One region of the Lujinxingia sediminis genome, then DNA from elsewhere that is predicted to be linked to it. Evidence: riboswitches for the same ligand, from Rfam matches in the RefSeq annotation. Region 1 holds a riboswitch; the other holds the start of a gene.
What was found. A riboswitch is a leader RNA that binds a small molecule or an ion and turns the genes downstream of it on or off. The one in region 1 is predicted to bind cobalamin.

Region 1 (4,452 bases):
TCAGACAAAAGCCCGGATCCAGCAGATTGTCGGGTCGTTGAATACTCATTGGCAGGCCTCACAGATCTCGGGGTTTTCCAGCGAACAGGCAATCGCCTCGCGTTGAGGCACCTCGACTGTCGTCTTGGTGATTCGCGTGGCCGGACGCGAGCGCAGGTAATAGGTCGTCTTCAGGCCACACTTCCAGGCGTAGAGGTACATCGAGGAGAGCTGTCCCAGGGTGGGGCTCTCAATAAAGAGGTTGAGCGACTGACTCTGGTCGATAAATGCGCCGCGCTCGGCGGCCATCCCGATAAGCGAGCGCATCGGGAGCTCCCAGGCCGTGCGAAAGACCGTCCGAAGCTGCTGAGGCAGCTCTTCAAAGGACTGCACCGAACCTTCGGAGTTCTTGAGACGCGCGCGCATCCGCTCATCCCACAGCCCCAGCTCCTGGAGCTCGGCGACCAGGTAGCGGTTGACCTGAACAAAATCCCCCGAGAGCGTCTCCCGCTTAAAGAGATTGGATACCTGGGGCTCGATGCACTCGTAGCACCCGGCGATCGAGGCGATGGTCGCCGTCGGCGCAATCGCGCAGAGCAGCGAGTTGCGCAGCCCGACCTTCTGAATCCGGGCCCGGAGCGCCTCCCAGCGCGCTGGCTCCTCGGGGCTCACCCCCCACAGGTCAAACTGCAGCTGGCCGCGCGCGGCCCGCGTCTCTTTAAACGCGGCGTGCGCCCCGTGGGCCTCGGCCAGGTCGGCGGAGGTCGAGAGGGCGTGAAAATAGATCTCCTCAGAGATCCGCTTCGAGATCGCTCGCGCCTTCGGGCTGTCGAAGGGGATCTTCATCTGAAAAAACACATCCTGAAGCCCCATCAACCCCAGCCCCACCGGACGCCACCGATCGTTGGACGCCGCCGTCGATGGAATCGGGTAGTAGTTAAGATCGATGACCCGATCCAGGCCTACCACCGCGGTGCGCACCGTCTGTGCCAGCTTCTCATAGTCGACAACCACCTCCCCCTCGGCGTTTTTCAGGGTGTGCCTGGCGAGGTTGATCGAGCCCAGGTTGCAGACCGCCGTCTCCTGAGCCGAGCTCACCTCGATGATCTCCGTGCAGAGGTTCGAGAGGTGAACGCGCGCCCCCTCCTCGGCGGTCTGATTGCAGGTTCGGTTACTCGGATCTTTAAAGGTCATCCACCCGTTGCCGGTCTGCGCCAGCGTCCGCATCATCCGCCCGTAGAGGTCACGGGCTCGCAGCTCGCGCACCGCCAGCCCCTCCTTCTCGGCCTGCTCGTAGCGCCGATCGAAGGCCTCCCCATAGAGATCTGGAAGCTCCGGCACCTCCTTCGGGTCAAAGAGACTCCAGGATTCATCGGCCTCCACCCGTCGCATAAAGAGATCCGGGATCCAGTTGGCGATATTCAGGTTATGGGTGCGCGCGGCTTCATCGCCGGTGTTATCCCGAAGCTCCAGAAACTCCTCGATGTCGGCGTGCCACGGCTCCAGATACACGCAACACGCCCCCTTGCGCTTACCCCCCTGATTAACCGCCGAGACCGACGCATCCAGGGTCTTGAGCCAGGGCACAATCCCGTTGGACTTCCCGTTGGTGCTCTTAATGAGCGATCCCCTCGATCGCACCCGATGAAACGCCGTGCCAATGCCCCCCGAGAACTTCGAGAGCAGCGCGATATCGGTATAGCGCTGGTAGATCGCCTCAAGCTCATCGGCCGGGGAGTCGAGCAGAAAACAGCTGGAGAGCTGCTCAAATGACGTCCCGGCGTTAAAAAGCGTCGGGGAGCTTGGCAGATACTCCAGCCCGGAGAGCAGCGCGTAGAGCTTCTCGGCCTGCGCCATATCCTCACTCAGCGCACACGCGATCCGCAGAAAGAAGTACTGCGGCGCCTCCATCACTCGCCGGCTCTCCGGATGCCGCTGCAGGTAGCGATCGTAGAGCGTCTTGATCCCAAAATACTCAAAATGCGCGTCGCGGCTGCGATCGATGAGCGCGTCGAGCTCCTCGTGATGGGCCTCGACAAATCCCTTGAGCCGCGCGTTGTAGCGCCCGACCTCATAGCCCCGCTCCACGCACCGCGAGAAGCTGGTGATCCCCTCGCTCTGCAGATCATCCCCAATCCGCTGCGCCAGCAGTCGCGCGGCCAGCTTCGAGTACTGCGGCTCCTCCAACATCAACGACGAGGCGACCTGAATCGAAAGATCGTCGAGCTCCCGGGTCGACGCCCCATCAAAGAGCCCCCCGATCGTGCGCACCGCCACCCGCGTCGGATCGACCCGGGACAATCCCCGGGCGCAGCGGCTGATCGCGGCGACAATCCGCTCCAGGTCAACGCGTTCATAGGTGCCGTCGCGTTTGACGACACGCATCCCTCCCTCGTCTTTTCCCCCCTCATTCTCGTCGCTCTGTTCTGGCAGTGTTGCAGAAGTGGTGGTCATCTCTCATCCCTCGCTGCTCGGGTCATACGCGGGAACGACCAACCTCTTCAGAGCTCTCGGGCGCCTGACCCCAAAAGTTCCTCCAAAGTCGACCAGCGCTCCCGCGAGCGAAATGGGGCTTTGGAGGGCGTCTTAACGCTCACCTCTCTAAAAGCTCCCGAGTCGGACTGGCGCGGGATGTCTCCCCGGCGCCAGGCGCTGGCAGGTCTTCGGGCTCTCGAGCGCGCCCTTTTAAAAGGCACCTACTGCCCACCGCTTCCCAGGCTCTCAAGCCCAGTGCCATTGGTGGGGGTCGTTCTCGAATACCGCTGCGGGGCAGCTCCGGAGTCTCACCGGATTCCCTCTTCGGTGTCGCGATCATCTCGCGAAACACCAGCACGCAAACCACATAGAGTGGATCCCCCCCGTGGTCAACCACAAGATGTTGTGTTTCGAAGGCACGTCCGCGCCAACACGCGCTCCTGCCATCAGCCCCCTTTCGATGGGCGTTCCGGCGCGTGGCGACGCGTGAGTCTTTGCGGCGAGTCGTTTTGAAAAGAACGACGCCCCCCTGCACTTCGGTCTTCACCATCACGCGGGAAGAACTCGAAAAGGAGGGGGGCGTTATCTGATCATGGAGATGTTTCTGGCCTGCTCAGCGCGCTCCGCTGCTGCGCAGGCAGGGCCTAAAACTCCACCCGGTCGCCCGGGCGCAGGTTGCCGTCATAGCCCGGATCATCGCCCTTTTTCTGGCGGGCCTTGCGCGCGTTCCACGCCGCGCTCCCCAGAAAGGCCGGCGCGGCCACCACGCATAAGGGGCACATCACCGTGCCAAAGGCCGCAAGCCCCGCCACGCTCAACGCCCCCATCGCCCCGCCAAAGATCGTGTGCTCCCGCGCGCGGCGGCGGTACTCGCAGGGCGCTTCGCCCTGGTGTTGCTCCTCCTTCACGTGGATCGAAGACGCGCTCCCCTGGCCTGCTCGTTGTGTCACCATCTCAACCTCCGCAGCTCTCTCGAAGCGGCCCCCACTCACCATGAGGGCGCTCCCATCATCATCATCAGGGCCCCGAGCCACTCGCCCACCATCGCATCGTGTCGCGCTGCGGTGGCATCGGCACCCCACACCTACGTCCTGAGAGGAAAACAACGCCCGCTCACCGAACCTTCCGCCTCGCCATCGCACGACCTTCTCGAACGTCAAAACGCACCCGACTCCCCCCCCTATCTGAGCTATTTGATCCTTAAGCGATCGACCTTGATGAGAGAGCCCTGTGGAAAACTCTGTGAGAAACCCTGTGTTAAAGCTGTTAATCCACAACTGGAAAACCTGGGGCAAACTCGGCTCTCAGATTCTCCCCACATCTCCCACAGCCTTTCCCCGATCCGAATGTGGATAAATACTCGAAGTATTCAGGTGCTTTAGCGCTGCTCTCCACATTTCCACAGGCCCTACTTCTTCTACGTACCTCAAACACACCAAACCTTTTTTGTCTTTTGGTAGAAGATCCGTGACTGTGGAAAACTCCTGAGGCTCTAAGGGGCGCAAGCTCGCGAGTTACAAGGGCGATTGCCACTTGAAACCCTCCTCAACCTGTGGTGGATTGTCAGGGCTTACGAGCCGGGAAATTTATAAAAACCCAAACCTCTCCGCGGAGACGCGCTCCATGAAGATTCGCATTTCCAGCAAGACGCTCACCGACGAGCTCTTCAAACTTCAAGGCGTCGTCAGCCACCGCAGCACGCTGGCCATTTTGTCCAACGCGCTCCTGGTGGCCGAGGGCAACACGCTGACCCTGCACGCCACCGACCTGGACATCTCCGTGTCCACCTCCTGCGAGTGCGAGGTGCTGGAGCCGGGCAAGGTCACCCTGCAGGCCCGCAGCCTCTTCGACATCGTCAAAAACCTCGAAGAAGACACCCTCTCGCTGGAGACCGAGGAGAACCACTGGGCCAAGCTCAAGAGCGGCAACGTCAACTGCCGCATCGTCGGCACCCACGCCGATGAGTTCCCGCACCTGCTCGACATCGCCGGGGTGGAG
Region 2 (4,452 bases), on a different contig from region 1:
AACCCTTCCAGGTGCACTTTGAAACGCTCTTAGTTCCTAAGAGCGTTTCTTTGTTTTCGGAGTGCGGCACCGCAAGTCAACGTTGACGCCATGTCTGCTGCATCGAGAGCAAACTGAGCTGTGTTGTAAATCCTCGACGATGCTAAAGCATCGCCTGCGGTTTACGCCTTGCTCAGTTCGCTCTCGATATCGCATCCAAAGGCGGCACCATTGTCTCACGGCGCCATAGGGTCTTACATTGGCACGAAAGAAAGTCGACAACATCTTTATGATGCAAGCTCTGGAAGAAGCGGAGCGCGCACAGGCTGAGGGCGAAGTCCCGGTCGGTGCAGTCGTCGTTCATAAAGGCCAGGTCATCGCTCGCGGCTTTAACCGGCGCGAGAGCTGGCAAGACCCCACAGCCCACGCGGAATTGATTGCGGTGCGACGCGCCGCAGAAGCCCTGGGCAGTTGGAGACTCCATGAATGTACGGTCTATGTCACTCTGGAGCCCTGTCCGATGTGCGCGGGAATGTTAGTTAACGCGCGTGTAGGTCGGGTGGTCTTTGGAGCGCGAGACCCGAAAGCCGGCGCGATGCGCTCGTTGTTTGCGATGGGTGAAGATCCTCGATTGAATCATCGGATTGAGGTCAAAGAAGGTGTCCTGTCAGCAGCCTGCGGGCGAGTTTTAAGTGAGTTTTTCCGCACGATTCGCGAGAAACGTAACGCGGCGGTAATAAAAGATGATTCATCAACACAAGAATCATCTTAAGTGCGGAGGGGTGGCCGAGTGGTCGAAGGCGCTTGATTCGAAATCAAGTGTACCTTCACGGGTACCGTGGGTTCGAATCCCACCCCCTCCGTTTGTACGCTCTTAAAGATCTCGCAGGTTGAGATCTTTCTGGAGAGGTGGCCGAGTGGCTGAAGGCGCACGCTTGGAAAGCGTGTATACGTTTACGCGTATCGAGGGTTCGAATCCCTCTCTCTCCGCTCGACACAGGTGGCCGGTTGACGGTTTGCCTGATGCCCCGCTAGGGTGGGGCTGTTCGACCCCTGAGCGGCCAGTGCGACCGCTGGCCTGGCACCCCGTCAGGTCCGGGAGGAAGCAGCGGACCAGGTTCAGGGTGTGCGCTGGCCGCTTGAGGGTCGAGCAGTTCGCAAAGAATAAAGAATCCCGCGACATCTCGTTTGAGGTGTCGCGGGATTTTTTTTGGTTCAAAATTCGGCGTGTTTCGGCCTCGTGACGCTTGTCGGCGAGTTCGATTGACCCGGTACACGTCCCGGTGCTAACAGGGCCGGGCTCGACGCGGCAGGAAGCTGGTGTGACACCAGCGCTGCCCCCGCAACTGTGATCGGTGATGAGCGCGTAAGCACGCCCGGCCTGGATAGGCCGGCGCAGCTAAACCCACTGAGGCTTCTTAACGCTTCGGGAAGGGCACGCGTAAAGAAGATCCGAGAGCCAGGATATTGCTGCGTGGAGAATTACCCCCAATCGCTTCGGGAAGGCAGCGAGAGGAACGCAGCAGATCCGGCGCGCGCGCGTCGATCCTCGATGTCGTTGGCCTGAAGGCCGGGGCGTTGAGTCGGGGTTGTCCCGCTGCCGACCTTCGATCGCCATCCGGAGCATGCTGTGATGGAGATCGAGATGAAGACGCTTAAAAGTCGGGCGGATTTGATGGCGCTGGTGCTGGCGGCGAGCCTGTCCTTTATGGGCTGTGGCGAGACCGACGAGCCGGCCGACTGCGAGGGCACCAACTGCGAGGTGCCCGATGATCAGCAGGAAGGCATTGAGGTGGCCGGCGAGTGGGCGACGAACTTCGGCGGTCAGGAGACGATCACCGAGGAGGTCTGGGGCCCGATGCTTCTGACCGAGTACGACAACACCGAGCGCGTGGCGATCACCCAGAACGCCCCTGACGCCGAATACGGCCCCAACACCTACAATGTGATCGTGTGGACTGAGCTGGTCGATGACTCGTTCTACTACTGCATGGCGGCCTTCGATCAGCAGACGGTCGAAGAGGCCCGCGCGATCGAGGCTGACGCTGACGCCAGCGATCCGGAAAACGGCGGCTGCGGCGGCTTCTCCTGGACGAAGATGACGCGCCTATGATGAAGCGAATCCATCATGGTCTGCTCGCTGCCATGCTCGTCACCGCCGGGGGGGCGGTGGGCTGTGGCGAGGCGGTCCCGCCGGTAGATGCTGCACCCTGGTGGGAGGGGCTCCCTTACGCCAGTGAGATGGTTTCGTTTACGCCGGGTGAAGGTGCCGGCTATGGCGAACAGGCGTTGCCCGACGTGGTGCTGGGGCCGCCGCAGGGCAAAGGAGAGCTCGCGGCGTCGCTCGATGTCTTGAGCCTTGGAGATGGTGGGGAGATCGTGCTGGGCTTTGGCGATCGCGTCATCGTCGACGGTCCCGGTGCGGACTTCGTGGTCTTTGAAAACCCTTTTTACGCCGATGGCGATCCCGAGCAGGTTTTTGCCGAGCTGGGCGAAGTCTCGGTGAGCGAAGACGGGGAGACATGGGTGCATTTTGCCTGCGACTCTACCCCGGACGATGCTCCCCCTTATACGGGGTGCGCCGGCTGGACGCCGACGCAGGAGTACGACGCGTTGGAGCATCCGACGCTCTCGCTTGAGCTCACCGGCGGCGATGGTTTTGACCTGGCGGACGTGGGTCTAAGCCGGGCGCGTTACGTGCGCATTCGGGACCTCTGGGGCGTGGGTGCCACTCCCAGCCAGGGTTTTGATCTGGACGCGGTGGGCATTCTCAACGCTGAGTAAGTTCTTGTAATGATTGAAAAAAAAGGCCGCGCCTCCCGAGGGGGGCGCGGCCTTTTTTGGGGTTCAGACCTCAGCAGATCGCGTTGTCCATCGGGACACCATCAATACCCGCGCTCGGCCATATCTTCGCCGCTCGGGGCGTCTTCGACGATCGTGGCCAGGCCGCTGACCTGCACATCAACGTCGAGGGTGCGGTTGGCGATGCGATCGAGGATCTCCGCTTTGACCTCGGCAAGGGGGAGGGTACCGCGACGGCCGTCCTTGTAGGTACGCAGCGCGACGTTATGCGCTTCGGCCTCGCGTCCGCCGATAACCAGCATGTAGGGGATCTTTTTGGTCTCCGCTTCTCGGATCTTAAAGCCCATCTTCTCGCTGCGATCGTCAACCTCAACGCGTACCCCGGAACGTTTGAGGTCGCGGGCGACCTGCCAGGCGTAGTCGTTCTGATCGTCGGTGATGGGCACGATCACCGCCTGCACCGGGGCAAGCCAGGTGGGGAAGGCTCCGGCAAGGTGTTCGAGCAAGATGGCGAAGAAGCGCTCCAGACTGCCGGCGATGGCGCGGTGGATGACGATCGGGGTGCGCTCGGCGTTGTCGCTGGCGGTGTAGGTCAGCTCAAAGCGGCGAGGCAGCTGGAAGTCGAGCTGGATGGTGGCACATTGCCAGGAGCGGCCCAGGCAGTCGCGCACCTGGAAGTCGATCTTGGGGCCGTAGAAGGCACCGTCGCCCTCGTTGATGGTGTAGGACTTGCCAGCCGCCTCCAGCGCCTCTTTGAGCGCGCCCTCAGCTCTGTCCCACAGCTCCACCTCGCCCATAAAATCTTCGGGGCGCGTGGAGATCTCCACGTCGTACTCCATGTTGAACATGCCGTAGGTGCGCTCGACGAGTTCCAGGAGCATGGAGATCTCCTGGGTGATGTGCTCCTCGGTGGTGAAGATGTGGGCGTCGTCCTGGCAGAACTGGCGCACGCGGGTGGCGCCGCCCAGCGCGCCGGGGAGCTCGTTGCGGTGGAGGTGTCCGAACTCGGCCACCCGCAGCGGGAGCTCGCGGTAGGAGCGCTTCTTGCTCTTGAAGTAGAGCATGGTGTCCGGGCAGTTCATCGGCTTGAGGCAGTAGTTCTGACCGTGGGCCTCCAGCTTGAACATGGTGTCCTGGTAGTGCTCCAGGTGGCCGGACTGCGCGAAGAGATCTTCGTGATAGATCAGCGGGTTGCAGATCTCCTCGTAGCCCTGCTCGGCCTCGATCTCGCGGAAGTAGTTCTGGAGCTCGCGGTAGGAGGTCCAGCCTTTGGGGCGCCAGAAGATCGAGCCCGGAGAGAGGCGGTTGAAGTCGAAGAGTTCCAGCTCGCGGGCCAGTTTGCGGTGGTCGCGGCGTTTGGCCTCCTCCAGCATGAGGAGGTACTGGTCGAGCTCCTCGCGGGTGGGGAAGGCGGTGCCGTAGACGCGCTGGAGCATCGGCTGGTTTTCGTCGCCGCGCCAGTAAGCGCCGGCGACCTTCAGGAGTTTGAAGTTCTTGCACTGCTTGGAGTAGCGCACGTGCGGGCCGGCGCAGAGATCGATAAGCGGGCCGCTCTCGTAGGTGGAGACGGTGTCGCCTTCGATGCCCTCGATGAGTTCGAGCTTGTAGGGCTGGTCTTTGAAAAACTCGCGGGCTTTGTCTTTGTCCCACTCTTCGTATTTGAAGGGGACG

Region 2: another riboswitch for cobalamin. It lies ahead of EA187_RS10655 (hypothetical protein); the one in region 1 lies ahead of EA187_RS08865 (ribonucleoside-diphosphate reductase subunit alpha).

Annotation. Positions count from the first base shown of each region.
Region 1 covers NZ_SADD01000003.1:287,322-291,773, forward strand. Annotated here, with positions in the region: gene EA187_RS08860 (ribonucleotide-diphosphate reductase subunit beta) at 1-49, opposite strand, end outside; gene EA187_RS08865 (ribonucleoside-diphosphate reductase subunit alpha) at 46-2,433, opposite strand; cobalamin riboswitch at 2,617-2,825, opposite strand; gene EA187_RS08870 (hypothetical protein) at 3,099-3,407, opposite strand; gene dnaN (DNA polymerase III subunit beta) at 4,078-4,452, shown strand, end outside.
Region 2 covers NZ_SADD01000005.1:55,653-60,104, forward strand. Annotated here, with positions in the region: tRNA gene EA187_RS10630 (tRNA-Arg) at 1-16, shown strand, start outside; gene tadA (tRNA adenosine(34) deaminase TadA) at 239-751, shown strand; tRNA gene EA187_RS10640 (tRNA-Ser) at 756-842, shown strand; tRNA gene EA187_RS10645 (tRNA-Ser) at 883-969, shown strand; RNA gene ffs (signal recognition particle sRNA small type) at 1,034-1,124, shown strand; cobalamin riboswitch at 1,238-1,469, shown strand; gene EA187_RS10655 (hypothetical protein) at 1,625-2,092, shown strand; gene EA187_RS10660 (hypothetical protein) at 2,089-2,763, shown strand; gene thrS (threonine--tRNA ligase) at 2,865-4,452, opposite strand, start outside.